4 regions of the Idiomarina piscisalsi genome follow, and region 1 is predicted to be linked to each of the others. Evidence: predicted binding sites of a transcription regulator. Region 1 holds the regulator's gene; each other region holds the start of a gene.
The links. The regulator sigma-54, encoded in region 1, starts transcription at its own class of promoters, with help from an activator protein. The targets are predictions, from matches to a motif close to GTTGGCACGNNNNTNGNNT.
Positions count from the first base shown of each region.

Region 2: a site for sigma-54 is predicted at 2,804-2,822, ahead of flhA (flagellar biosynthesis protein FlhA). Genes of this name have one in related genera too.
Region 3: a site for sigma-54 is predicted at 1,849-1,867, ahead of CEW91_RS02335 (P-II family nitrogen regulator). Genes of this name have one in related genera too.
Region 4: a site for sigma-54 is predicted at 3,851-3,869, ahead of glnA (glutamate--ammonia ligase). Genes of this name have one in related genera too.

Region 1 is NZ_CP022133.1:2,240,234-2,245,654, reverse strand. It holds gene mgtE (magnesium transporter) at 1-958, opposite strand, end outside; gene CEW91_RS10710 (HPr family phosphocarrier protein) at 962-1,237, opposite strand; gene rapZ (RNase adapter RapZ) at 1,230-2,081, opposite strand; gene ptsN (PTS IIA-like nitrogen regulatory protein PtsN) at 2,072-2,542, opposite strand; gene hpf (ribosome hibernation promoting factor) at 2,546-2,833, opposite strand; gene CEW91_RS10690 (RNA polymerase factor sigma-54) at 2,860-4,320, opposite strand; gene lptB (LPS export ABC transporter ATP-binding protein) at 4,342-5,067, opposite strand; gene lptA (lipopolysaccharide transport periplasmic protein LptA) at 5,070-5,421, opposite strand, start outside.
Region 2 is NZ_CP022133.1:1,856,941-1,862,361, reverse strand. It holds gene fkpB (FKBP-type peptidyl-prolyl cis-trans isomerase) at 1-257, shown strand, start outside; gene ispH (4-hydroxy-3-methylbut-2-enyl diphosphate reductase) at 289-1,233, shown strand; gene CEW91_RS09025 (PulJ/GspJ family protein) at 1,235-1,579, opposite strand; gene CEW91_RS09020 (Type II secretion pathway-like protein) at 1,560-1,754, opposite strand; gene CEW91_RS09015 (PulJ/GspJ family protein) at 1,773-2,297, opposite strand; gene CEW91_RS09010 (prepilin-type N-terminal cleavage/methylation domain-containing protein) at 2,291-2,707, opposite strand; gene flhA (flagellar biosynthesis protein FlhA) at 2,865-5,012, shown strand; gene flhF (flagellar biosynthesis protein FlhF) at 5,030-5,421, shown strand, end outside.
Region 3 is NZ_CP022133.1:499,043-504,463, forward strand. It holds gene cfa (cyclopropane fatty acyl phospholipid synthase) at 1-202, opposite strand, end outside; gene CEW91_RS02330 (ammonium transporter) at 274-1,461, opposite strand; gene CEW91_RS02335 (P-II family nitrogen regulator) at 1,474-1,812, opposite strand; gene CEW91_RS02340 (cysteine synthase A) at 2,028-3,080, shown strand; gene glpQ (glycerophosphodiester phosphodiesterase) at 3,073-4,092, shown strand; gene CEW91_RS02350 (GNAT family N-acetyltransferase) at 4,067-4,528, opposite strand; gene CEW91_RS02355 (RimK family protein) at 4,548-5,421, opposite strand, start outside.
Region 4 is NZ_CP022133.1:188,920-194,340, reverse strand. It holds gene ntrC (nitrogen regulation protein NR(I)) at 1-1,272, opposite strand, end outside; gene glnL (nitrogen regulation protein NR(II)) at 1,265-2,323, opposite strand; gene glnA (glutamate--ammonia ligase) at 2,395-3,804, opposite strand; gene typA (translational GTPase TypA) at 4,153-5,421, shown strand, end outside.

The DNA.
Region 1 (5,421 bases):
GTATGGCCATTTGCGCCAGTATGTCTTCAAACAGTGAACTGACCATGGCGGCTAATAAGGCTGTCACCAAGTTAACTGCAAGCCATACGGTACGGCGGCGGGTACTTTTCAATACCGGCGCAAAGGTATCCTCGTCATCTTCCAAACCCGCCATACTGAGCATCGAGTGCTGGGCTTCTTCACGAATAATATCAACCACATCATCGATCGTAATACGACCCACAAGTTGTTGATCACTATCGACAACCGGTGCAGAAACCCAGTCATGTCGCTCAAAAAGCTTAGCCACTTCGGTTTCTTCCATATCGACGGGTATGGTCGTAATATCCGATGACATAATTTCATCGATGCGGCGGCTGGGGTCGATTGTTAGTAACTGAGTCAACGAAATCTCGCCAGTGACTTTTTCATTACGATCAACGACATAGAGTTTATCGGTTGCTTCGGGTAACTCTCCTTTAAGGCGCAGATAACGCAATACAACGTCGATAGTGACGTCTGAGCGTACTGTAATGGTATCGGTATTCATGATACCACCAGCGCTGTCTTCGGCGTAGGAAAGAGCGGTTTCTGCCCGCTCCCGGTCGCCTTCGTCCATGGACTTTAAGACTTCCTGATACACCGGCTCCGGCAAACCACGCAGAACGTAGGCGAGGTCATCGGTGTCCATGCCTTCGGTCGCTGCCGCCAGATTTTCCGGAGCCATCTGACGAATAATGTCTTTCTGAACTTCTTCGTTCAGCTCTTCAAGAATTTCACCGTGCTCGTCAATATCGACCAGCTTCCAGATTTTAGAACGGCTTTTCGGTGGAGAAGACTCTAACAGTAAAGCGACATCGCAGGCCGGCATGTTGTGTAGCATGCGTCGAGCTGCCACGAACATTCCGTCGGCTAACGCAGAGTTAACCTCCTGAATTCGTTGCATGGCGTATTCTTTATCGGACAGCTCGGCTATCATTGGTTACTCGTTTTCCTCAAAGCGATCTTCGAACAATTCGCTCACCGCTATTAATGCGTCTTCTGCGTCATCGCCTTCGGCACAAACTTCGACCGACTTACCTTGTTGACTGGCGAGCAGCATTAAGCACATCACACTGGCAGCGTTAACGCATTGTTCACCCTGCTGAACGGTAATTTCTGACTTGAATGACTGCGTGAGCTGCGCAAGTTTGGTCGCAGCCCTAGCATGAAGGCCCAGTTTATTGCGTATAACAAGCGTCTTGCAAGCTTTACTCATGCTGCTTTAACTCCCGGTGACGAACCTGAACCTTCACTGATTTTTGTTCAAAGCGCTCCGCTAACTGCTGTGAAATATAAACGGAGCGATGCTGCCCACCAGTACAGCCTGTCGCAATCGTTAAATAGCTGCGGTTACTGCGTTGAAAGTGAGGCAGCCAAGTGCCTAAAAAGTTTTCGAGCTGATAGACAAACTTCGTGACCAACGGCTGTTGGCGAAAATAATGCTGTACGTCCGCATCTAAGCCGGTTAGCAACTTCAGTTCAGGTTGCCAGTGCGGGTTTGGTAATATGCGTGCATCAAATACAAAATCAGCGTCTTTCGGCAGTCCATACTTAAAACCAAAAGACTGAAAAACGATAATCAGTTTTTTGTCTGCCCGGCCGAGCACACGCTCGCGCACTTCTTCACTTAACTGGTGTAACGATAAGTCACTGCTGTCCAGGCGCCATGTGGCGCGCTCCATAATTGGTTCGAGCAACTTTCGTTCTGCCTGAAGCGCATCAACTAAAGGTAACTCTTTTTGTGAGAGCGGGTGCAAACGGCGTGTTTCACCAAAGCGCTTCAGTAAGGTGTTGTCGTCGGCATCAATGAACAGTACTTCTGGTTCGACCCCTTTGGGTAAAAAATTCAGCGAGTCGAGCAGCTCTTCCGAATGTTCAGGCAGGTTTCTAACGTCAATGCTGATGGCAATTTTTGAATATTGCTCCATGACCGCATGAACCAGCGTGGGGAGTAGGCTAATGGGTAAGTTGTCGACGCAGTAAAAGCCAAGATCCTCGAGTACTCGAAGGGCGATTGTTTTACCCGATCCCGAGCGACCACTGACAATAATCAGTTGCATGGCTTATCTTCACCTTCCCCAATAAATAATTGATAGAGTGCGTTGTCACTGTCAGCGTTCCGAAGTGCGCGGGTGCAGTCTTTGTCATTCATGCGACGGGCAACGGCTGCTAATGTCTGCAAATGATTTTCATGCTCTGATTCTGGCACTAACAGCGCAAAAATAATGTCCACAGGTTGGTTATCAATCGCGTCAAACTCGATTGGTTCGTCTAACGTCAATAATACGGCAACCGGATGGCTGGCTTTAGCGAGTCGTCCATGGGGTATCGCAATACCTAAACCAATGCCGGTACTTCCCAAGCGCTCGCGGTTTATAAGGCTTTCAAAAATGTCATGACGAGTAATGCCTGACAGTTTTGGCGCAACAATTTGGCTAATGGTTTCTAATAATCGCTTTTTACTTGCACCCTCGACTGCACACTTGGTGCAGTCGGGGCTTAACAACTCACTTATTTGCATGGACTAATGCTTTTTCATTTTTTCTTTGTGTTTAATAACCTGACGGTCAAGCTTATCGATTAAACCATCAATGGCTGCGTACATATCATCGTGAACAGAGTCAGCGAAAATCTCGCCGCCGTTCAGGTGCACTGTAGCTTCCGCTTTTTGATTCGTTTTTTCAACATTAAGGATGACGTGAACGTTGGTGATATGGTCAAAATGGCGCTCTAACTTAGCAAATTTTGTGTCCACATACTCACGCAGAGACTCAGTGATATCGATATGATGACCAGTAAGATTAATTTGCATAACGTCTTCCTTCTGCAGTTTACAAGTTATAAAAGACTCTTGCGTTGACTCGATGAGGGAATATTCAGTGATTCCCGGTACTTCGCAATTGTCCTCCTCGCTACTTTGATGCCTTGCTCGGCTATCAGTTCAGCGATTTTGCTGTCGCTTAATGGTTTGCTACGGTTTTCTGCAGCGACTAACTTCTTAATTAAAGCACGTATTGCGGTACTTGAACACTCACCTCCACCTTCTGTACTGACATGGCTAGAGAAAAAGTATTTTAATTCAAAAATGCCTCGTGGGCAGTGCAGAAACTTCTGCGTTGTTACCCGTGAAATGGTGCTTTCATGCATTTCCACGGCTTCAGCGACATCATTGAGTACCATCGGTTTCATGGCCTCTTCACCGTACTCAAAAAAGCCCTGCTGGCGCTGAACAATACAGTTGGCAACTTTCAACAGCGTTTCATTGCGACTCTCCAGACTTTTAATAAACCAACGCGCTTCCTGTGTATGGTTTTTAATGTACTGACTGTCTGCCGAGGACTTCGCCGCTTTACTCAGTGCCGCGTATTCTTCATTGACCTTTAATTTAGGTACGCTATCCGGGTTTAATTCGACCACCCAGCGACCATTCTTTTTCATGACCGCAACGTCAGGAATCACGTACTCAACTTCTTGTTGAGCAACTTGTTCGCCCGGGTGCGGGTGCATTTGCTGAATCAGCCGCATGACTTCACGTAAGTCATTTTCGGTTAATTTGAGCTTTTTCTGGATATTGCGGAAGTCTCGGTTGCCCAGCAAGTCCATATGCTCGCTAACCAGAGTGATAGCAGCGAGCTTAAACGGCGTGCTGTCGTCCAGTTGTCGTAATTGAATCGCCAGGCACTCGCTGACGGTACGTGCGCCGACACCGACTGGGTCAAAGTGTTGGATGCGCTTGAGTACCATGCAGACTTCTTCTTCACCAACCTCGGGCAAGTGCACAGACTCAATAATGTCTTCAATATCCGTTGTTAAATAACCATTGTCGTCAATGGCTTCGATAATGGCTTCGCCAATCGCAGTGTCTTCTTCAGAAAAGTGCGACAGTTGCATTTGCCAAATCAGATGGTCTTGCAAAGACTCGCTCGTTGAGCCTTGGTACACCTCATAGTCACCGTCGTAGGATTTGCCGTTTGAGGCCGCTCCGGTAGCAGGAGTCGGCGATGAATAGGTATCATCCCATGTGCTGTCCACAGGGAGATCTTCTGGCATTTCCTGAGTTTTTATAACATCGGAGGTTTCACGCTGACTGTCGTCTTTATTTGACGAGTGAAGGGAATCGGTGCTGTCACCGTCATGAGGTTGTTCGCTTTCAACTTCCAGTAACGGGTTATTGTCCAGCGCGTCCTGAATTTCAGCCTGTAAGTCGAGCGAAGAAAGCTGCAGCAAGCGTATCGCTTGTTGTAACTGAGGCGTCATGGTCAGTTGCTGACCAATTTTTAGCTGCAGACTTTGTCTCATGGTTATCGTCCCGGTATCACGTTAAAGGGTGAACTGCTCACCGAGGTAAACATCTTTAACCTGTTGATTCGATAATATACTTTCTGCATCTCCGCTGGCAATAAGTTCTCCGTGACTAACAATGTACGCATGCTCACAAACGGACAAGGTTTCTCTGACATTGTGGTCTGTAATAAGTACACCAATACCACGCTGCTTTAAATGTTCAACAATTTTCTTAATGTCGATAACCGAAATTGGGTCGACGCCTGCAAAGGGCTCATCCAGAAGAATAAACGTGGGCTCTGCGGCAAGGGCGCGGGCAATTTCGACACGACGTCTCTCACCGCCGGATAAGCTCATCCCCAGACTGTTCGCGATATGACCAATATTGAACTCTTCAAGAAGCGAGTCGAGCTGTTCTTCGCGAGCGTCCGCTGAAAGCTCTTTACGGGTTTCTAATATCGCCATGAGGTTATCGCGCACGGTCAGCTTTCTGAAAATCGATGCTTCTTGCGGTAGATAACCAATTCCGCGGCGAGCGCGCTCATGCATTGGCAGAGACGTTAGGTCGTCTTTGTCTAGTGAAATCTGGCCTTTGTCGCTGTTGATTAAGCCGACAATCATATAAAACGTCGTTGTTTTTCCCGCACCATTGGGTCCTAAGAGCCCAATAATCTGGCCCTGACTGACCTCCAGGCTAACGTCCTTTACAACCTGACGACGCTTAAAGCTTTTGGCAAGATGTTTGACTCGTAAGGTGGCCATAATTAACGGTTCTCGTTGTCGGTTTTGTCGTCTTTTGTTTTCGGCGTAAATATCGTAATTACGCGCCCGTTATCGGCATCAGAGCTGCTTGCAGAGATCGTCTGTGCGGCTAAGTCGTAGACGATCGTATCTCCGCTTGAACTGCTTGTGCCCTGAGAGATTCTCGCGTCCCCGCTGAGCTCGAGACGCTGTTCGACTTGGAAATAGGTTATTTTATTTGCCTGAGCGCTAATATCGTTGCCGTTTTCCAGGGTCTGCGTGTAGGTTGCCGGTGAACCTTCAGCAATAAAGGTGTCCGCCTGCTCGCCGCTTTCGCTGGCAGAGGCTTCGAGTCGATCCGCCTTAATAAGTAGT
Region 2 (5,421 bases), 380 kb from region 1:
GTGAATTCACGTTGGAGCCTAAGGACGCTTTTGGAGAGCCGAACCCGGACAACTATTACTACGTTGATTCGGCTAAGTTTAGTGATGACACTAAGCCAGAGGTTGGCGCTATTTTAGCCTTTACCCAGCCGGATGGAACGGATTTACCGGGAATTGTTCGAAAAATTGAAGGTCCAACAGTGACTATCGATTTTAATCACCCGCTGGCAGGCCAGACGGTGATTTTTGAAGTAGAAATTATCAGCGTTGAGCCGTAACTGACGGAGTCGGTTGAACGCAGGAGGAACTATGCAAATTTTGTTGGCGAACCCACGTGGCTTTTGTGCAGGTGTTGATAGAGCCATAACCATTGTTGAGCGTGCTTTAGAGATTTTTGAGCCGCCAATTTATGTGCGTCATGAGGTGGTTCACAACAAATACGTCGTCAATAAACTACGTGACGCAGGCGCTATTTTTGTTGAAGAGCTGCATGAGGTGCCAGACGATCATATCGTGATTTTCAGTGCTCACGGCGTTTCTCAGGCGGTGCGTCAGGAAGCCAAGGATCGCGGCTTGAAAGTGTTTGATGCTACATGTCCTCTGGTAACCAAAGTACATATGGAAGTCACCCGTGCCAGCCGCAAAGGTCACGAGTGTGTGCTCATTGGCCATGCCGGTCACCCGGAAGTTGAAGGCACAATGGGCCAGTATAAAAATGAAAACGGCGGTATTTATCTGGTTGAGTCGCCGGAAGATGTTGAAAAGCTGGAAGTGAAAGACCCGAAAAACCTTCATTACATGAGCCAAACAACGTTGTCGGTTGATGACACCGCTGATGTTATTGAAGCCCTGCGTCAAAAGTTTCCTGATATTAACGGCCCTCGTAAAGACGACATTTGCTATGCCACCCAAAACCGTCAGGATGCTGTGCGTGAGCTGGCCAGTGACGCGGATATAATGCTGGTCGTCGGTGCTCGTAATAGCTCGAACTCAAACCGCTTGCGTGAGCTGTCAGAAAAGATGGGCACACCGGCTTATTTAATTGATGATGCCAGCTGTATTGATAAGTCATGGCTCGAAGGCAAAGAGAAAGTCGCTGTCACAGCCGGCGCTTCAGCACCTGAAGTATTGGTGCAGGAAGTTATTGCCAAGTTGCAGTCCTGGGGTGGTAAAACCGCAGTAGAGCTCAGCGGTCGCGAAGAAAACATCACTTTCTCTATTCCACCAGAGTTAAGACCTCATCCAGCGGCTTAGTTTATCGAGACAACCAGATTTCTAACGAGTAAGAGCTATCTTCGCCCCAGGTTACTTTGGTATTAACTGAAACATTGCTGTCGTCTATTGGGTTAATAATGGAACTGATAAGAAATCTGTTAACCTTGGCTTCAGGTGGAGGAGGGTAGCCATTTCCCCAAGCAGCATGAGCGTCTTGTATATAAGTATTTAAAACCTCAACAGCCTGAGCTTTTCGTTCAGCTCTCTTAATAGCAGCCAACCCAATCTGCAGCAGTTGCTGGCTGCTTACAGCCCACATCGCCACAAGTGCGGAAGCGACTAATGTCTCAACCAGTGAAAAGCCTTTACTGCTGAGCAGACTCATAAAGCGCCTTTTGTTGGTTAAAGTCAGCCGTAAGTTGTTCAGAAAGCACTTGCCATTGGTGCGCTTGTTGAGCCTCCAGCATTTGTGCATAAAACATCAGAGCAGCCAAGCTTGCGGAGCTCAGGCTTATGAGTGTGACTAACGTCAGTATCAACGCGAATCCTTTCGCTTTCATAATGAACATCCATTTCTGTTACTGAGGGAAAACGGTAATGGTCCGATTAAATTGTTGTTCCTGAACGCCTTGGGGTGTCTCTCGCGAAATCAACAATGTAATAAACAGCTTTGAGCTGTTTTCTGAATTTAAGGAGGCATCAGCTTCAATCCGTAATTCCTTAACGTAAAATTGCGCTCTATCGGTTAACGACTGCCAACCATAACCCGCGCAGTCCAGCGTCATCGGGTTATGCTGTAACTGGTAATCTCTAACCCGAAAACCGACAGAGCCTCCGTTTTGTGTCGGAAAGACATAGCAACCACGCTCTGGGTTTTGCGTGTCTTCAACCACCGAATTGCTTAAACTGCTAAAAAACTCCTCTGCAACCGCTTGCCCGTTCAACGTAAACCGTGCCTTTGAAACGTAGCTATGTTGAGCGCCTTTCTGCCATTGCAATAACTGTTGCGCGGTCATGACAATAATGGCTCCGAGTGACGCTGCTACAAGCACCTCAATTAAGCTGTATCCATTAATTTTTTCAGCACTCTTTTTGTTTAGCATAAGGGCAAACCCGGCAAAGCCGACCCATGACTGATACACGAGCGAATTCGACCCTTGCTGCTAATAATGACTTTCACGGTATTACTTTCGTTCATTATGCGAATATGCCCGGGCGCAGCAACGGCAGAATAGCCGAAAAATATCAACGGACTTGTTGAGTCATAGGTCGATTCCGTTGCCAGCTCAAACACCTTTGAACGCCCCTCGAGAGGAACCAGGTCCGCAGTCATACTAGCCTCTGCTCTTCGCGTTTTTGCTTTGACTTGGTTCAAATACGACAACCAGCGAGAACTTGCCTGCTGCAGTAATAAACTTTCGGTCTGCTGTTTGAACAAAGGCATCGACAACGCACCTAGCCCAGCCGTTATAGCCAATGCAATCAGCAATTCAATTAAGGAGTAACCGCGCACAGAGCCCCCTGTTATTCAAAGTGCTGATAGTTTAGCGGTAGGCCAAAAAATGTCTGTAAGCTAGCTCGTACTGTATTGTCAGCAAGTATTTAAAAAGCTGGCTCGATTCTTGAATAAAACACCGCAGGTTCAACTTTTTGACGCAACAGGAAGACGTATGGCGAGCGGTGCCGAAAAGTTAGTAAGTTTAAGAAATTTCACGCAAAACAATGCCCATTTAATTAAAGGCTTTGGTACGCCTTTAGCCATTATGGCTATTTTGGCGATGGTGGTTCTGCCTATTCCGGCTATGGTGCTGGATATTCTGTTTTCGTTCTCTATTACACTCTCGCTCGTGGTTATGCTGGTGGCTGTTTATACCCAACGGCCACTGGATTTCGCTGCCTTTCCAACTGTTCTGCTTATCGCCACAGTATTGCGGCTTAGCCTAAACGTGGCATCGACACGTATCGTCTTACTCGAGGGCCACAATGGACCAGGTGCTGCCGGTAGCGTCATTGAAGCCTTTGGTAGTGTTGTGATCGGCGGTAACTACACCGTTGGTTTAGTCGTTTTCGCCATTCTTGTCATCATCAACTTCGTGGTTATCACCAAGGGTGCGGGGCGTATCTCGGAAGTCACCGCTCGCTTTACGTTGGACGCCATGCCAGGTAAGCAAATGGCTATCGATGCGGACTTGAACGCGGGTCTCATTAACCAGGAAGAAGCCAAACAGCGACGCAGTGACGTCACCCGGGAAGCTGACTTCTACGGCTCGATGGACGGTGCCAGTAAGTTCGTTAAAGGCGACGCCATTGCTGGCATTCTTATACTACTTATCAACATTGTCGGCGGCCTGCTGATTGGTATGATCCAATACGGTCTGACCTTCGGCGAAGCGGTTGAAGTGTATACCTTGCTGACCATTGGTGACGGTTTGGTCGCTCAAATTCCCGCGCTGTTACTGTCTGTTGCAACCGCCATTATTATTACCCGCGAAAATGACAGCAAGGACATGGGTGACGCAGTGGTTCTGCAGTTGCTCGACAACCCGAAAGTATTGGTTATTTCCAGCTCAGTATTGTTCGCTATGGGTGTTATTCCGGGCATGCCGCATTTAGCCTTCCTGAGCATGTCGGCGGTTCTGGCTGGCGCGGCGTATTTCAAACTGAAAAAGAACAAGGTCGAGAAGGGCGAACTGGTTGAAAAAGAACAAGAGCAGCAAGTTCAACAAGCACAACAAAAAGAATTGTCCTGGGACGATGTACGCCATGTTGACACCATTGGTCTGGAAGTGGGGTATCGACTTATTCCTCTGGTAGACAAACAGCAGGGCGGCGAACTCCTATCTCGCATTAAAGGGGTGCGTAAGAAGCAGTCGCAGGAATTCGGCTTCTTGGTACCCGCGGTGCATATTCGGGATAACCTCGACTTAGGGCCGAACAGTTACCGAATTACCCTAATGGGTGTGACCATGGGTGAAGCAGAAATTCGCCATGACTGGGAGCTGGCTATTAACCCGGGTCAGGTCTTCGGGGAACTTGAAGGTGAAAAAACCACGGATCCGGCGTTCGGTCTGGACGCAGTATGGATACGCCCGGAGCAAAAAGAGCACGCGCAAACCTTAGGTTATACCGTGGTGGATGCTGCAACGGTAGTGGCCACTCACTTAAGTCAAATTGTCACGAATCACGCATCGCAGTTACTTGGTCATGAAGAAGCACAGGAGCTGTTGGATCGCCTGGGTCGCACGCATCCGAAATTGGTGGAAGGACTTATTCCTGACTTATTGTCACTGGGTAACTTTGTCAAAGTGCTGCAGAACTTGCTGGATGAAGGCATTGCTATACGCGATATGCGAACCATTGTACAAACCTTGGTTGAGTACGCCGGACGCAGTCAGGATCCGGATGTATTAACGGCTGCCGTACGAATTTCTCTGCGCCGTTTGATTGTTCAGGATATCTCAGAAGGCGAAACCGAACTGCCTGTCATAACTTTGGCGCCAGAGTTGGAACAGATGTTGCATCAGTCACTGCAGATGGCTGGTAACGACGGAAATCAGCAAGGTGCAGGCATTGAACCAGGTTTAGCCGAACGCTTGCAACAGTCGTTACGCGAAACGCATCAGCAGCAGGAAATGAACGGAGAACCGTCTGTGTTGCTGACATCCGGGCTACTACGCTCAACCATGGCGCGATTTGCGCGCCACGCTACCGATGGTATGCGAGTGTTGTCGTATCAGGAAATTCCGGATGACAAACAAATTCGCATTGTCAGCTCAATTGGTGGACAACAAAACAGTGGTGAACAAACCGCTACCTAAGACAACGGGAGTCGCTTGTGAAAATTAAACGCTTTTTTGCAGAGGATATGCGTCGAGGCTTACAGCAGGTTAAAGAAACCTTAGGCGCTGATGCGATTATTCTATCCAATAAAAAGGTGAATGGTGGTATTGAATTAGTGGCGGCTGTTGACCCGGACGCACGAGCACCAGAAGCGGCTCCAGAGATGGCAGCGCACTCAACGGCAACACAGCAGCCTGCAGAGCAAGAATCGGAAGCGCCGGCTCAATCGTTGGCTGAATTGCTACAGCGTCAAAATGCCGCGCCTTCGTCAGTGTCTTCGCAAGCGGCAGAACAAATGACCGGTCAACCTGAAACGGCAGCAAAGCACGACGCTTATCACCAAATGGCGCATCAGGCAGCATCGGCTCAACAAGAGCCTTCACAAGC
Region 3 (5,421 bases), 850 kb from region 1:
GTAGTTTAAAAAAGAACTGATCAAGAGACTCGGCGTCCCACAGGCGAGCCATGTAAGACTCGCCGAGCCCCAGATTCCCACGAGACAAAGCCTCATCAAAAACAGACTCGTCATGAACTTGCATATCCCAGGCCCGGTTTCCGTTAATGCGAATATCGGCCTTGGCTAATAATTCCTCAACATACGCTTTGGACGTTGCCATAACATTTGGTCCATTCTTTACAGAAATGTCGCATTAACTTAACAGGAAGCTATAACCCTGACAATGACTACTCATTGTCCTTCGGGGGAGCGAATAAATTCCGGGTAAGCCTCTACACCGCAGTCAACTTTGTCGAGCCCGGCATATTCCTCCTCTTTCGTTACCCTGATACCCAGAGTCACTTTCAGTAAGCCCCAAACCAAGAGACTGGTCAGAAAACCCCAGGCGAGAATGACCGATAGACCGATAAATTGTGTCAGGAATGCGGCACTTGAATCACTCAGCGGCACCACAAGCGTGCCGAATATACCGATAACGCCGTGAACAGATATCGCCCCAACGGGATCATCAATGTGCAGTTTATCTAAGACGATAATGGACAGAACAACGATAATGCCGGCGACGAGACCAATCGTCGCCGCTAACCAACTCGGCGGTGTTACTGGCTGCGCCGTAATGGCGACCAACCCCGCCAGGGCGCCGTTTAAAATCATGGTCAGGTCAGCTTTTTTAAAAAATACTTTGGTAAACGCGTAGGCTGCGACGGTTCCGCCGGCAGCGGACAGGTTGGTGTTGACGAAAGCTGACGCAATGGCGTTGGCGTCATCGGCCGAACTTAACGCTAACTGGGAACCTCCATTAAAGCCAAACCAGCCGAACCATAAAATCAACGTACCCAACGTGGCTAAAGGCATATTCGCACCGGGTATCGCCATGACCGCACCACTTCGGGAATACTTGCCAAGCCTCGGGCCAAGCAACAGAACCGCGGCAAAAGCGGCAGATGCGCCGGTTAAGTGGACAATACTTGATCCCGCAAAGTCAACAAAGCCAAGCTCTGCCAGGAAGCCGCCACCCCAACTCCAGGCGCCTTGTACAGGGTATATTAGGGCGCTTAATGCAATACAAAAAATTAAGAAGCTATTGAGTTTCATACGCTCTGCTACAACGCCTGAAACAATAGACATTGCAGTGGCAACAAACACCATTTGAAAAAAGAAGCCGGCATCGGCTGAATGGGCAGTAGGCGCTGCATCCGGGTACATGACCGAGTAACCAATAAATAGGTAACTAAGGCAGGCTAATGCATACAAGGTGATGTTTTTGGTGAGTATTTCTGTCGTGTTTTTCGCTCTTACCAGGCCGGCTTCAAGCATTGAAAAGCCGGCTGCCATCCACATAACCAAGGCGCCGGAGATGAGCAAAAAGAAGGTATCTAAAACAAAGGGAAGCTGAGCCAGTTGCTGCTGATAATCCATAATAGGTTCCTCTTATAAAGCGTGTTCGTCAGTTTCACCCGTTCGGATGCGTATACATTGCTCCAGCGGTGTGACAAAAATTTTCCCGTCACCAATAGTTCCGGTTTGGGCGGCGGCTTGAATCACTTCTAATGCACGATCGAGCTGGGCTTCGCTGACCGCAATTTCGATACGAATTTTAGGCAGGAAATCAACGGTGTATTCGGCACCGCGGTAAAGTTCGGTATGCCCCTTTTGGCGACCGACGCCTCTGACTTCAGACACGGTCAGCCCTCGGCATCCTATTTCGAATAGGGACTCTTTAACGTCGTCTAGTTTATAAGGCTTAATGAGTGCAATGATCATTTTCATGAGCTTTACCTTGTTAAATAAATGTTATTATCTCCTATTCACGAACCATGCCAAAAGTTAAGGTGTTGATAGTATTAAATAATTTTATTTTTATGGTCGTTTCCGGCCGGGAATTTGCACTATGCCAGTGCACTGCACCAAAAAGTTCTGTTGATGCAGTGCGCTCAGAAGAGATACTATTTACCAACACTATTGAATGATTACAGGGTTTAGCCATGCTGGTAGGTGAACGTCAAAGTGACTTAATTGGACAGACCGATCTGTTGCGTATTCCGTCGTTATCGGACTTGACCGGTTGCGATATATTCGTGAAATGCGAATTTCAAAACCCGGGTGGTTCGATTAAGGATCGCGCAGCTAAGCAACTTATCGAAGATGCCATGGAGCGGGGCGAACTCAAGCCTGGTATGACGGTGGTTGAGGGAACTGCGGGAAATACTGGCATTGGCCTGGCGGTGGTTGCCAAAGCATACGGCTTAAACATGCTGGCGGTGATGCCGAATGACCAGACGCCGGAAAAAGAGCGAATGATTCGCTTGCACGGCGGCGAGTTGATGGCGGTTGACCCAGTTCCGTTTAAAAATGAAAACCACTTTTACCATACCGCTCGTCGATTAGCCGAAGAGCGTGATGACTGTTGGTGGGCGAATCAGTTCGAGAACACCAGTAATGCAAGAGCGCACTACTTGCATACCGCGCCCGAAATTTGGGAACAAATGAACGGCAATATCGACGTTTTTGTATCGGTTGCGGGTACCGGCGGAACCATTGGTGGCAACTCTAAGTTTTTCAAAGAGCAAGACTCAACTATTGACGTGTGGCTGGCAGACCCTGATGGCTCGGGCATTTATGAGTTTTTGAAAACCGGTGAGTATGTGTCACACGGCGGGTCGATGACCGAAGGTATTGGCATTATGCGTTTGGTTGAAAACTTTAAGCAGGCCAAAATAGACCATGCGGTTAACTTACCGGATCAGGACTTAGTGACTATTTCCCGCTATGTGCGGGACAAAGACGGTATTGTGCTCGGCAGCAGCTCTGCATTGAACGTGGCGGCTGCTCTGGCGGCGGCGCTTAGAAAAGGAGCGGGGCAGCGCATTGTCACCTTCGCTTGTGACTTAGGAGAGCGATCGGCCAGTAAGCTTTATAACCCTGAATACTTGCGTGGTCGGGAATTAAACCCGGAACCTGAAGCAATAGAAACACTGTTTGAGCGTTACCGCTCGCTGGGCGATAAGGTGTTAGATGTGAGTTGGAACCATGACTAAAATTATCGCTCTAGCGGCAGCACTGTTCAGTGTCGTGATACTGCCGTTAAAGGCAGAGGAAATATCGCAAGAAGGTTCATTATCGAACCTTAAAGTTCCGCAGTTTCTAGACATAGCGCACCGGGGGGCGTCAGGATATGTGCCTGAGCATTCGCAAGCCAGTACAGTGATGGCTCATGCAATGGGGGCAGATTACATCGAACAAGACATACAATTGACCCGAGACAGTGTTCCCGTGGTTTTGCATGATGAAGTGCTGGATTATATTACTGATGTCTCTCAAGTTTTTCCGGAGAAACACCGACCGGACGGACATTATTATGTGGTGGATTTTTCGCTTGGAGAATTAAAGGAGCTGTCAATAACGCCTCGTCATAAAGACTATGAACTGGTTTACCCGAACCGCTTCTCTAATAACGATGTTCGCTTTCCGGTTCAAACGTTAGACGAGCAACTGAAGCTCATTCATGAACTGAACCGCACACGCGGCAAGAGTACCGGCGTCTATGTTGAAATAAAATCGCCACGCTGGTATCAGCAGCAGGGGTACGACGCAACAGCCGCCGTTATGTCAGTATTGGCACAAAACGGTTATCACGACACCATGGCGACGCCCATCTTTTTGCAGTCGTTTGACCCGGAAGTGTTGCGCCGTTTGAAACGAGAATATAACTGGGAGCAACCACTTATACAGCTTATTGGCGATAACGAATGGGGCATGAGCGATGTCGATTACAGCTCGATGCGCACCAGTGCCGGTCTGGAAGCGGTGAAATCTTATGCTGAAGGGGTGGGTCTTTGGTTGAATCATGTGTTGGAAGGCGTTAACGAGGGACAGCCAACATGGTCGCCGGTGTTAGATACTGCCGATAATAAAGGTCTGGATGTGCATGTGTATACGTTGCGCGCGGACGACTTACCTGAGGGTGTCGAGTCTCACTCACAATTACGTCAATGGCTAAAAACGGCGGGTGCAGAAGGTGTTTTTACGGACTTTCCGGATCAAAAGTAAAACGCATCTTTAAGCCATCAGAGCCATCGTCGTAATAGCTCGCAAGCACATCAACCGTTTCAAAGCCGCAATCCTGATACCAGGCAATAGCGGCTTTATTGTCAGATTTGACCTCTAGTGAAACGGCTTTCGCTTTGGCTTTTCGTGCGCATGCAATCAACTCATTCATGAGCTTTTGACCAATGCCTTTGCCTCGTGCGTTGGGTGCCACTGCAATAGAGTAAAGCCGCCAAACCGGACTATTCTTACGCGTTAGTACTAATGCATACCCAAGTAGCTTTTCATCCTCTCGCACCACCCAACAGTGAGCCGTTACCGAATCAATTAAGTGTTTAAAGCTGCGGCGACTGATGCAGCTGTAGTCAAAAGTCGCGCGCTCCAGCCGAACTAATTCATCGAGGTCTGAGGGCTTAGCCAACTCAACGTATACATTCACTGTGGGTTACCTATTACGCTTACTTACGTTCGTCCAGCCTGCGGTTGAAGTCAGCCATAATGAGGCGATAAAGCTCGTATCCCAGGTGCAAATCTTCCACGCCATATTCAATGGACGGATTATCGTTAATTTCGATAACCACAGGTCCTCGGTCCGTTTGCTTGATATCGACACCGTATAGGCCGTCACCAATCAGCCGGGTCGCCTGCAATGCAAGACGAACCACGTCTTTTGGCGCCTGATGAACGCCAAGCGTTGTAAACGAGCCGCTTTTCGCACGAGAAGAGGACTCTTTATGGTTGTAAATTTGCCAGTGATTGCGCGCCATAAAATACTGACAGGCATAAATAGGCCGGTTATTCAGTACGCCAATACGCCAGTCGTACTCTGTTTTAATAAACTCTTGTGCCAGCAAAATAGTGGACTGCTCAAACAAGCTTTCAGCGATAGACTGTAATTGCTCCAGGTTTTCTGCTTTTTCAACGCCAACTGAAAACGACCCGTCAGGAATTTTGAGCACGACGGGATAACCGAGATTGTCACCAATCGCTTTGTAATCAATGTCTGACTGACTGAGCAACAACTTGGTTTTTGGTGTGGCGACGTTGTGTTTGTCCAGCAGCTCTTTTAGAAACACTTTGTTCGCACACTGAACAATGTCGCCAGGGTGGTCAATGACGACCATGCCATTGGCTTCCGCCTTTTTAGCAAAATGGTAGGTGTAGTGATTGATTCGTGTGGTTTCTCTTATAAATAACGCGTCAAACTCTAGCAAACGGTTGAAGTCGTCTGCGGTTATTAACTCGGCGTCGATATCGGCCTCTTTCGCCGCCTTAATAAATTGACTCAGAGCGCGCTTGTCGGACGTCGGAATAGCTTCTTCCGGATTATGC
Region 4 (5,421 bases), 540 kb from region 1:
ATCGGGCAGCCTTTTAAGTTCATCGACTAATAGACCTAACCAGTCTTCAAAAGGTTCACTTTCGCTGCGCTCCCGGGGCGTGCTTAACAGCTCCCTTTTATCGTTTTCCCGGTGAACAATGTCATCCGGTAAGTCATCCATACCCACCCGCTGACCCGGCGCCATAACCGTCAACCAGCGACAGGTGTTTTCTAGTTGGCGTACGTTGCCCGGCCACTCATACGCTTTTAGAATACTTAACGCGTCTTTAGACAGCTTTTTCACTGCAACACCAAGTTCTTCGGAAGCCGTTTCCAGGAAGTGCTCAGCTAACGTAGGAATATCATTCTGCCGTTTTCTTAACGGCGGCAATTTCAGTCGAATCACATTCAGGCGGTGATAGAGATCGTCTCGAAATAGCCCCTTTTCCACCAAGGTTTCCAACGACCGATGTGTCGCAGCAATAACCCGAACATCCACCTCTACCGGTTGGTGTGCTCCCACCGGATAAAACTGGCCTTCGGCTAATACACGCAGCAGCCGGGTTTGAACAGGCAACGGCATATCGCCTATTTCATCCAAAAACAGCGTACCGCCATTGGCTTGCTGGAAACGACCAATGCGTTTTTTGTCCGCGCCGGTAAAAGCACCACGCTCGTGCCCAAACAGTTCCGATTCGATGAGATCCGCCGGAATCGCCGCCATATTCAATGCAATGAAAGGCTCCTCAGCTCTCGGACTGTGCTTATGCAATGCACGAGCGACTAACTCTTTACCTGTACCCGTTTCGCCAGTGAGCAATACACTCACACTCGATGACGACAGTCGCCCAATGGCACGGAAAACATCCTGCATGGCCGGTGCGTCACCAATAATTTCAGGCACTTTGGCCGTTTTCGGCTGCTGCGCACGTTGTCTATTTTCAGCCAGGTGTCGTAAAGCCCGGTCTACTGTCGTCAACGCTTCATCAATATCAAATGGCTTCGGTAAGTACTCAAAAGCCCCACCCTGAAATGCTTTCACGGTCGTATCTAAGTCAGAATGCGCCGTCATGACCACGACCGGCATACCGGGATAGTTCTCTTTTAGTTTCTCCAGCACAACCAGTCCGTCATCGCCGGGCATGCGAATATCCGTCATGACGACGCTGGGCTGTTGCTGTTCAAGCGCGTTAAAAAACGAATCGCTGTCGGAAAACGCGCGCACTTTATAGCGGCTGTTTGCGAACGCTTTTTCCAGCACCCAACGAATGGAGTCATCGTCATCGATAATCCATAAACTCGCGTCAGTCATTCCCAGATCCCTCACTTACATAAGGTAAATAGACAGAAAATTGAGTGCGCCCGGGTTCCGAGTTCACCTCAATTTTGCCTTTGTGCTGATGCACGATGGTTTGCGCCAGCGACAGCCCCAACCCGGTGCCTTCCGCTCGGCCACTGACTAGCGGATAAAATAGCGTGTCCCGTAATGCGTCCGAAATACCCGGGCCGGTATCAATAAAATGCACCACGGCACATTGCCGATAACGCTCACCGAACAGTGTCTGCTGATGCTCGACCCGCGTTCTTACCGTCAGCTTCCCGTTACCATTCATCGCCTGCGCCGCATTTTGTGCGATATTCAAAAACACCTGTTCGCAGCTTTCTTCAACAATCATGATGTCCGGCAGCGATGGGTCATAGTCACGCGTGATCGTTAGCGTATCGCCATATTCATAAGACAGGGTCTTTGCGACACGCTCGGTTATTTCATGAATATTTACCCACCCCCGTTTACCGGGTTTCATCGGACCTAACAGACGGTCAACCAAAAACCGTAGCCGGTCAGACTGACTGATAATTAAGTCCGTGTATTCTTTCAGGTAGTCATCATTTAACTCACGAGCAAGCAACTGTGCCGCGCCGCGCAATCCACCTAACGGGTTTTTAATTTCATGCGCCATGCCACGCAGTAAATGCTGAGTTGCATACAGCTGGTTACGCTGTTGGTCTTCCTGATTAATGCGACGCAACTGATCCGCCTTACGAAGTTCCATCAGCAATTGCGTTTGGCCGCTGTCCTGTATCGTCTGAATGCACACATCAACGGTAATTCGATGCCCGGAATGTAAGGTGAATTCCACATCGGTATTTAACACTCGCTGCTCATATTGAAAGCAGTTTGCAATGGTCTCACTGGCCAGCGAGCATTGAAAAAATGCCGTCGAAAAGGGTTCGCCGAGCAGTCGCTTGGCGCTGTGATCAAGCAACGACTCCGCCGCTGAATTGACATAGCGTATGGTGAAATTCTCGTCTAAAACGAGTATCCCGGTCAGAAGCTGATTGATTAAGGTATTTGTGTTCACAAGGAGAGAATAGCGTACGCACCAAATTGGTGCAATTAAAAAGGGCGGTATAAACCGCCCTTTAAAGGTTGTTAAACGCTGTAGTACATATCGAACTCTACCGGGTGGGTAGTCTTCTTCAATGTCTCTACTTCGTTGTATTTAAGGCCAATATAAGCGTCGATCATGTCATCGTCCATAACACCGCCTTGCTTCAGGAAGTCACGGTCTTTATCTAATGCTTCCAGCGCCATTTCTAACGAATGACAAACGGTTGGAATGTCTTTCGCTTCTTCTGGCGGCAAGTTGTATAAATCCTTGTCCATTGCATCACCCGGGTGAATCTTGTTACGAATACCGTCAAGACCAGCCATAAGCAGTGCAGTGAAACACAGGTAAGGGTTCGCACTTGGGTCAGGGAAACGCACTTCAATACGACGCGCTTTAGCACTCGACACCAGCGGAATGCGAATGGATGCAGAACGGTTACGCGCTGAGTAAGCCAGCATCACCGGCGCTTCAAAGCCTGGCACCAAACGTTTATAAGAGTTCGTTGATGCGTTAGCGAAGGCATTAATCGCACGAGCGTGTTTCACAATACCGCCAATGTAATAAAGCGCCGTTTCGCTTAAGCCAGCATATTGGTCGCCTGCGAACAGGTTTTCGCCGCCTTTATTCAGTGACATATGTACGTGCATACCTGAGCCGTTATCGCCCACTAAAGGCTTAGGCATAAAGGTGGCTGTCATGCCATAAGAATGAGCAACATTGTGCACAACATATTTGTAAATCTGCAGCTCGTCGGCTTTGGTTGTTAAGGTGTTGAAACGGGTCGCTACCTCGTTCTGACCAGCTGTCGCCACCTCATGGTGGTGCGCTTCAACCACTAAGCCCATGTCTTCCATAACCAAACTCATGGTGCCACGAATGTCGTGAGCTGAGTCGACCGGTGGTACCGGGAAGTAACCGCCTTTCACGCCCGGACGGTGAGCCATGTTGCCTTCCGAGTACTCACGACCTGAGTTCCACTCTGCTTCATCCGCATCAATTTTATAGAACGAACCGCTCATATCAGTACGGAAACGAACATCGTTGAAAAGGAAAAACTCTGGCTCCGGACCAAAGTAAGCTTCATCGGCAATGCCAGAACTGCGCAGGAACTCTTCCGCACGTTTGGCGATAGAGCGTGGGTCACGGCTGTAACCTTGCAGTGTTTCAGGCTCTAAAATGTCGCAACGAATGTTTAACGTCATTTCATCAGTGAACGGATCCAGTACGGCTGAATCATTGTCAGGCATTAACACCATGTCCGATTCGTTAATACCTTTCCAGCCTGCAATTGACGAGCCGTCAAACATTTTACCTTCTTCGAAGAAGTCTTCATCGATTTGCGACACCGGAATAGTGACGTGTTGTTCTTTACCCTTAGTATCGGTAAAGCGTAGGTCGACGAATTTTACGTCGTTTTCTTTAATGGTATCGAAAATCTTATCAGCTGACATGTTGTCCTCCAGTAGACAGCGTCTTTAAAAAGTAACAGCCACAGTATAGCAAAGCCTGTGCCAATTTACTTTTTATTAAAAATCAATCAGTTACTTCAGTGTCATTTTTGTGCAAACTTACTTGCGCACCATTACCGCTCATTACGCACCATTAGGGTGCATTCGATCACCGGCAGTCACAAATTCGGAACAGAATGAGTGGCGGTTTATTCGACAAAAATAACGAACAAAAAACAATCAGGTCTTTTTTAATATCGTCTAAGCAGGTAGAATACGCCGCTATTTTTCATAAACCCCCGTCGGAAGGGTTGGGTTTACACTCACTACCGACAAACACAGGCTTTCTTAATGACAACTCAGGCATTTGATATCAATAAGCTTCGCAACATTGCGATTATTGCGCACGTAGACCATGGTAAGACGACACTCGTAGATAAGTTGCTCCAGCAATCCGGTACACTCGAAAGTCGTGGTGAGCTTGAAGAGCGCATCATGGACTCTAACGATCTGGAAAAAGAACGCGGCATTACTATTTTGGCCAAAAACACAGCCGTTAACTGGCAGGACTACCGCATCAACATTCTGGATACTCCAGGGCACGCTGACTTTGGCGGTGAAGTTGAACGCGTTCTTTCTATGGCAGACTCTGTATTACTGGTGGTCGACGCTGTTGACGGTCCTATGCCACAAACGCGTTTCGTCACACAGAAAGCATTCGAGCACGGTTTAAACCCAATTCTTGTTATCAACAAAATCGACCGCCCGGGCGCTCGTCCTGACTGGGTCATGGATCAGGTCTTCGACTTATTCGATAACTTAGGTGCCACCGACGAACAGTTAGACTTCCCAGTGGTTTACGCGTCGGCATTGAACGGTTGGGCGACTCGCGAAGAGGACACGGTTGGCGAGGACATGACACCGTTGTTCGAAACTATCGTCAATGAAGTTAGCCACCCAGACGCCGACCCAGACGCTGACTTACAGATGCAAATTTCACAGCTGGATTACTCAAGCTACCTTGGTGTTATCGGTATTGGTCGTGTGACTCGCGGTAGCGTGAAAGTCAACCAACAGGTAACCATTGTGGGTGCTGACGGCAAAGAGCGTAGCGGTAAAATTGGTAAAGTCTTTAATTATCTGGGCCTTGACCGCATTGACGCCGAATCAGCGCATGCAGGCGACATTTGTGCGATAACCGGTTTGGGCGAACTGAAGATTTCAGATACCGTTTGTGCGGTTGGCGCAGCTGAGGCAATGAAGCCGCTAAGCGTTGACGAGCCAACAGTGACCATGACGTTCCAGGTCAACACCTCGCCGTTCGCGGGTAAAGAAGGTAAGTTCGTTACTTCACGTCAAATTCTTGAGCGTTTACAGCAAGAGCTGGTTCACAACGTAGCGCTTCGCGTTGAAGAAACGGACAACCCTGATAAATTCCGCGTATCAGGCCGTGGTGAATTACACTTAGGTGTATTAATCGAAAACATGCGCCGCGAAGGTTTCGAGCTCGCTGTGTCTCGCCCGGAAGTTATCATCAAAGAAGAAGACGGTAAGAAAATGGAACCGTATGAGTCTTTGACTGTTGATATCGAAGAGCAGCACCAGGGTTCGGTCATGGAA